DNA from 2 places in the Streptomyces sp. OZ13 genome. Region 2 is predicted to be linked to the other one. Evidence: riboswitches for the same ligand, from Rfam matches in the RefSeq annotation. Region 2 holds a riboswitch; the other holds the start of a gene.
The links. A riboswitch is a leader RNA that binds a small molecule or an ion and turns the genes downstream of it on or off. The one in region 2 is predicted to bind cyclic di-AMP.
Positions count from the first base shown of each region.

Region 1: another riboswitch for cyclic di-AMP. It lies ahead of ACTMTU_RS19510 (transglycosylase SLT domain-containing protein); the one in region 2 lies ahead of ACTMTU_RS32400 (transglycosylase family protein).

Region 1 covers NZ_JBQHCZ010000008.1:55,098-58,414, reverse strand. Annotated here, with positions in the region: gene ACTMTU_RS19510 (transglycosylase SLT domain-containing protein) at 411-1,286, opposite strand; cyclic di-AMP (ydaO/yuaA leader) riboswitch at 1,289-1,449, opposite strand; gene ACTMTU_RS19505 (cellulose binding domain-containing protein) at 1,881-3,317, opposite strand, start outside.
Region 2 covers NZ_JBQHCZ010000021.1:34,549-37,865, forward strand. Annotated here, with positions in the region: gene ACTMTU_RS32395 (transglycosylase family protein) at 1-954, shown strand, start outside; cyclic di-AMP (ydaO/yuaA leader) riboswitch at 1,307-1,444, shown strand; gene ACTMTU_RS32400 (transglycosylase family protein) at 1,449-2,117, shown strand; gene eno (phosphopyruvate hydratase) at 2,429-3,317, shown strand, end outside.

The DNA of each region.
Region 1 (3,317 bases), on a different contig from region 2:
TCGAGAGCCGCTCGAGCCGGGCGCCCGGCGGCCGTGTCCACGGTTCCGGGGGAGCAGGCCGGTCGCTTCCCGTCCGAGCCCGGTCGCTTCCCGCCGGTGCCGCTCGCGTCGGCCTCCCGGTGCCGCGCGGGCTCCTCCCTGCCGCCCGGCACCCTCATCTCACCGGCGAACAGGACCACGGGCAAGGGCCACGTGCGGGGCGCGTACAAGGCACGTGCGGGCGGGCACGCCGTCTCGGGCGGCACGCGCGGCGCTGCGGCACGTGCGGGGCACGCTCGTTTCGTGCGGCACGTGCGGCACGTGCGGCCGGTTCCGGACACGGCCACGGGCCGGTGCCCGGAACGCCGTGGGGCGTCCCGGGCACCGGCCCGTCAGGTCTGGTCGGCCGGTCGGCCGCCGCGCGGGTCCCGTCAGTAGGGGCCGTTCACGTTGTCGATCGAGCCGTACCGGTCGGCGGCGTAGTTGCACGCGGCGGTGATGTTGGCGACCGGGTCGTACAGGTCGAAGGACGTGCCCTCGACGTGGTAGGCGTCGAAGGTGGGCTGGATGACCTGGAGCAGGCCCTTGGAGGGCGTGCCGTTGACGGCGTTGATGTCCCAGTTGTTGATGGCCAGCGGGTTGCCGGAGGACTCACGCATGATGTTGCGGTGGATGCCTTCGTAGCTTCCCGGGATGCCGTGCTGGGCCATGATGTCCAGCGACTCGCGGATCCAGCCGTCGAGGTTGTTGGCGTAGGCCGGCTTCGCGGGGGCCGCGGCGGCCTGGACCGCCGGGGCGCTCGTGCGCTCGGAGCGGTCCGCGCGGGCGGTGTCGGCGGCGCGCTCGGACGTCTCGGCCTCTTCCGTGGCCTTCGGAGCGGCCTTCTCCTTGGCCTGCGGCTTCGCCTTCGGCTCGGCCTCGGCCTCGGCCTTGGCGCCGATCGTCAGCTGGAGACCGGGGTGAATCAGCGCCGGGTCCGCTCCGACGGCCTTCCGGTTGTCCTTGTAGAGCTGCTTCCAGCCGCCGTTCAGAGAATGCTCTTCGGCGATCTTGTAAAGCGAGTCACCGGCGACCACGGAATACGTGACGGTGCCGGCCTTCTGCGCGACGGCCTGCGCGGCCGCGGCGAAGGTCGTGGCGGGAGCGACGGTCCGCTCCACCACGGCGGGGGCCGCCGCGGGTGCCGCCTGAGCAGCGGTGCCGCCGATGAGCGGCAGGGCGAGCGCGGCGCCGCCCGTGCCGGCTGCGACGAATCCACGGGTCAGCGAACGGGACTTGGGACGACGGTGCTTACCCTTTGCGGGCATGGCGAATTCCTCTCCGTCGCCTGCGAGGTGAGCTGTCGGGTTCGGGCTGGAGATGCCCGGCCGCAGGTGAATGCGGCTTAACCCCGAGCCGTTCCGGATTCCGGTACGGCGACTTACCTGGTTCCCCCGCTCCTGCCGTACGTGAAGTGAGTGCGGTTGCGGATTCCGGACGGCGGCAGGATTCGGCGGTCCACCCGGATTGACGGTGACCGTAAGCGAGAGCGTCCCCGGGAAACAAGTGCCGAATTCCACATCACAATCCGAATGGGGCTTCCTCGCGCGGATTTTCAATTTGTCAGTTCCGCGTCAAAGAACTCAAAGCCCTTACCGGGAAAGGGAAGCACCTCTTCCGGCATCCTCGCCACGGTGACCGGCCGGGTGACCGACATCACGGGCTCCCTGTGCAACCATCCTGACCGCCATAGCCCTACAAGAACGCCAACTCACAACAACAAGGCCCAATTAGACTTAACGAGCAAGACGGTAAAACAAGCCATATAGGACATCCGGTGCCGAACGTGCCCTCCAGAAGGGGCCGATCGGCCACGGGTCCCGGCCGCCACATCCGCCGACCGGGACCCGGGCCTCGCGTCCTCAGCCCCCTGTGGTGCAGGTCTCACCGCCCGAGGTGAAGGCGGCCGGTGCGGTGTTGCGGCCCGACCAGCTGCCGGTGAATCCGAAGGACACCGACGCGCCCGCGGCCACCTTGCCGTTCCAGGAGACGTTCTCGGCCGTCACCTCGGCGCCGCTCTGGCGGTGGGCGGCGTTCCACATCTGGCCGACCGTCTGCCCGTCGGGGAAGCTCCACCGCAGCTGCCAGCCGTCCAGGGCGGCGCTGCCCGAATTGGTCAGCGTGACATCGGCCTGGAAGCCGCCGGACCACTGGTTGGTGATCTTGTAGGCGACCGAGCATCGCGCGTCCCCCGGCGGGTCCGGGTCGGGGTCGGGCCCCGGACCGGGGTCGGTGCCGCCACCGTCCGACGACTCGCCGTACTGGATGCCGCGCCCGTTGGTCGACACGTACACCCGCCCGTAGACCCGCGGGTCGCCGGTGATCGAGGCGCCGGTCCAGCCCCACTGGTGCGCGTCGTCGTTGATCCGCGTCCAGTCGGCGCCGCCGTTCGTGGACCGGAAGATGCCGCGCACCCCGCCGATCTTCGCGCTGACGAAGATCGTCTGGTACGAGGCGCCGGGAGCCGCCTTGCCGAAGCCCACGGCGTCCGCCTGCTCGACCCCCTCGACCTTCCGGAAGGTCACGCCCGAGTCGGTCGAGTGCCACAGTCCGTACGTCCCTGAGGCCGTGCCGCCCGCGAGCCACACGTCGCCCTCCACGCCGGGCACGGCCTTGAAGCGGACGTTGCCCTCCTGCGGCAGACCGCTCGACGCCCTCGCGGTGAACGTGGCGCCGCCGTCCTGCGACACGTAGAAGGTGCCGGCCTTGTACCCGTAGAACTTCTTCGGGTTCTTACGGTCCGACTCCACCGTCGCGCCGGCGGGGATCCCGGTGGACGCCTTCCACGAGCTGCCGTACCCGGTGGTGTGGTGCACGCCGGTGCCGTCCGGGCTCCAGACGAAGCCGCTGCCGTCCGCGGCGGCGGCGACCGTTCCTCCGCCCGTCACGCCGGCAGGCTGCGAGGCCTGGAACCAGTTGGCCCCGTTGTCCGTGGAGAAGCCGATGTGCGGGGCGGCGTCGGCGTTTCCGACCCGTACGACCGTGGCGGGCGCCGCCTCCGCGAAGTCCAGGCTCGTGGTCGACGAGAGGTTCGGGGAGGTGAACATCAGAGGCGGCACGGCGCCGAGGTCGGTGTGCCGGAAGCCGCCGATGTCACCGAGGGCGCTCAGCAGCGGCGCGCCCGACGGCGGGCTCACCAGGTCGTTGACGGCCGTCTCCTCGAGCCCCTTCACCATGGGCGTGATGGTGATCCGTCCGCCGGAGTCCCAGGTCCGCAGGTTCTCCGTGCCGTAGATCGTGGCTCCCGTGCCGTACATCATCCGGTCCGAGTCGAACGGGTCGATCTCCAGGGCCTCCGT
Region 2 (3,317 bases):
CGCCAGGCTCCGGCCCTCATCGTCGCGGCAGGGGTGACCGGTTCGGCCATCGCCATTCCGCTGCTCGGCGCGGGCTCGGCCTCGGCCGCGGACGCGAGCACGTGGGATCGCGTCGCGGAGTGCGAGAGCGGCGGCGCCTGGAGCGCCGACTTCGGCAACGGCTTCTACGGCGGACTCCAGTTCTCCGAGGAGGTCTGGGCCGCGTACGGCGGCACCGCGTACGCGCCGAGCGCCGACCTCGCCAGCCGCTCGCAGCAGATAGCGGTCGCAGAGAAGGTGCTCGCCGCCGAGGGCCCGCAGGCGTGGCCCGCGTGCGGGCCGCTCGCGGGGCTCGTCGACGACGGCACGGACACCGGCGTCGATCCCGGCATCCTGCCGCTGCCGCAGCAGAGCGAAGCGCCGGCCGCTGAGCCGTCCGAGGACGCCTCCGGCACGGACACGCCGGCCGACGCCACGGACAGCGGGACCCTCGAGGACTCTTCCGGCGGTCCGGGCGGGACCGGAGCGCCGGACGGCGCGGACGCGTCCGCGCCGTCCCGTGACGCCGGTGACGCGCCGGACTCCACGGACGGGACCACCACGGCTCCGGATGCTCCCGACGCGTCCGACGGCGTCACGGACGCTGCTCCCTCCGACGAGGCGACGAGCGGCGGCGGCAAGCACCGCGGCGCTCCCGCCGACGACGAGGCGGAAACGGGCAATGCGGAAGAGGGTCGCGAAAGTGGCCGTCATGCCTCACGTGGTGAAAGTTCAGGTCGTAATGGTGTCGACGAGGCAACCCGCCCCGACGCCTACACGGTTCAGCCCGGCGACAACCTGTGCGACATCGCCGCCGAGAAGGACGTGCCCGGCGGTTGGCCGGCGCTCTACGAGGCGAACGAGGAGACCGTCGGGGCCGACCCGGACCTCATCCTGCCCGGTCAGAGCCTCGATCTCGGCCTGAACCGGGTCTAGTTCGCGTAGCGTTTCGCGGGCTTATGTCCGTTGTGTGCGAGTGAGACAAGGGTCTCTTTGCTGCAACTGCGGCAAATCCCCCTGCGAATTCGCCCACTCCGCCCCTCACCTGCGAAAACGGACACTCATAGGTGGCCGGTTCGGGCGATTTCTCCCCGATGTTCGACTTTGAACATCGGGGAGTCGTGTGTCTACCGTCTGAACCGTTCGCCATCGCGGGCACCGTCGACCGATACGCCGAATCCTGCCGTCGGTCGGGGGGAACAGTCGTCGCTCAGAGCGCCGAAGGCAGGAGCGGGGGACCCAGGTAAGTGCCGGGCCCGTGAGCCGAGATCGCGAGAGGCCGACCGTACGTCGAGGTCGGCCGGACCGTGGAGACCGGCGGAACGGAACCGGCTGGGGGTGAAGACCGCGCGTCAGTGACGTGCGGCCGGGCAACTCACAGGCCCGAACCCGACAGCTCACCTCGCAGGCGTCGGTGAGGAGATAGCTCCATGCTGCGTTCTTCCGGCAACGCCAAGCACCGCCGCGCTTCCAGGACGACCCGTATCGCCGCCTTCGTCGGCATCACCGGTGCGGCCGTCGCCGCGCCGCTGCTCGGTGCGGGCACCGCCTCCGCCGCCACCACGGCCGAGTGGGACGCCGTCGCCCAGTGCGAGTCCGGCGGCGACTGGTCCATCAACACCGGCAACGGCTACTACGGCGGCCTGCAGTTCTCCACCTCGACTTGGGCCGCGTACGGCGGCACCGCGTACGCCGCGACCGCCGACCAGGCGTCCAAGTCCCAGCAGATCGAGATAGCCGAGAAGGTCCTGGCCGGCCAGGGCAAGGGCGCCTGGCCGAGCTGTGGCGTCGGCCTGTCCAACGCTGCCAACGACGCCGGCTCCGCCGAGGCCGAGCCCACCGAGCCGGCCCAGGAGCGCGCCGAGGCCCCCACCACGCGCTCCGAGCGCGCCGAGGCCCCGGCGAAGAACGCCGCTGCCGAGGCCAAGTCCTTCAAGAAGGGCGACGGCGAGTACAAGGTCAAGGCCGGCGACACCCTGAGCACCATCGCCGAGGCCGAGAAGGTCAAGGGCGGCTGGGAGAAGCTCTTCGAGCTGAACAAGGACATTGTCGAGGACGCCGACGTGATCCACCCGGGTCAGCAGCTCCACCTGAGCTGACCCACCCCTTCCTCCCACGGTCCGGCGGTCGTGGGAGGCCACCCGTCTTCCGAACGGGATCCGAGCACCCCGGTCCGGCGCACCTTCCCCCGAACGCGCCGGGCCGGGGTTCGGTCCGTCGAGGGCCAGGGCCCGAATGCCGGTTACCCACAGGTAGATACCGCCCTGTTTGCCCCGTCCCAAGGGTCTTGATGCCCTTTTTCGTCCCAGGGGGCGGGCATCGGCCGGCCTTTGCCCCCGAGGCGGTTAGGCTCTTGCCGCAAGGCCAAGCAGACCTCTGCACTTTTTCTCGCGTCACATCCCAGAAGGAGATGCTCGTGCCGTCCATCGACGTCGTCGTAGCCCGGGAAATCCTGGACTCCCGAGGTAACCCCACGGTCGAGGTCGAGGTTGGCCTCGACGACGGCAGCACGGGTCGTGCTGCAGTTCCGTCCGGCGCCTCCACCGGTGCGTTCGAGGCTCTCGAGCTTCGCGACGGTGACCAGAACCGCTACCAGGGCAAGGGTGTCGAGAAGGCCGTCCTCGCCGTCATCGAGCAGATCGGCCCGGAGCTCGTCGGTTACGACGCCACCGAGCAGCGGCTGATCGACCAGGCGATGTTCGACCTGGACGCCACCCCGGACAAGTCCTCCCTCGGCGCCAACGCCATCCTCGGCGTCTCCCTCGCCGTGGCGCACGCCGCCTCCGAGGCCTCGGACCTGCCGCTCTTCCGCTACCTGGGCGGCCCGAACGCGCACCTGCTGCCCGTTCCGATGATGAACATCCTGAACGGCGGCTCGCACGCCGACTCCAACGTGGACATCCAGGAGTTCATGATCGCGCCGATCGGCGCCGAGTCCTTCTCCGAGGCCCTTCGCTGGGGCACCGAGGTCTACCACACCCTCAAGAAGGTCCTGAAGCAGAAGGGCCTGTCCACCGGTCTCGGCGACGAGGGCGGCTTCGCGCCGAACCTCGACTCCAACCGCGCCGCCCTGGACCTCATCCTCGAGGCCATCAAGGAGGCCGGTTACGCCCCGGGCAAGGACATCGCGCTCGCGCTCGACGTCGCCGCGTCCGAGTTCTACAAGGACGGCTCGTACGAGTTCGAGGGCAAGTCCCGCTCGGCCGCCGAGATGACCGAGTACTACGCGGAGCTCGTCGACTCCTACCCGCTGGTCTCCATCGAGGACCCGCTGTTCGAGGACGACTGGGCCGGCTGGC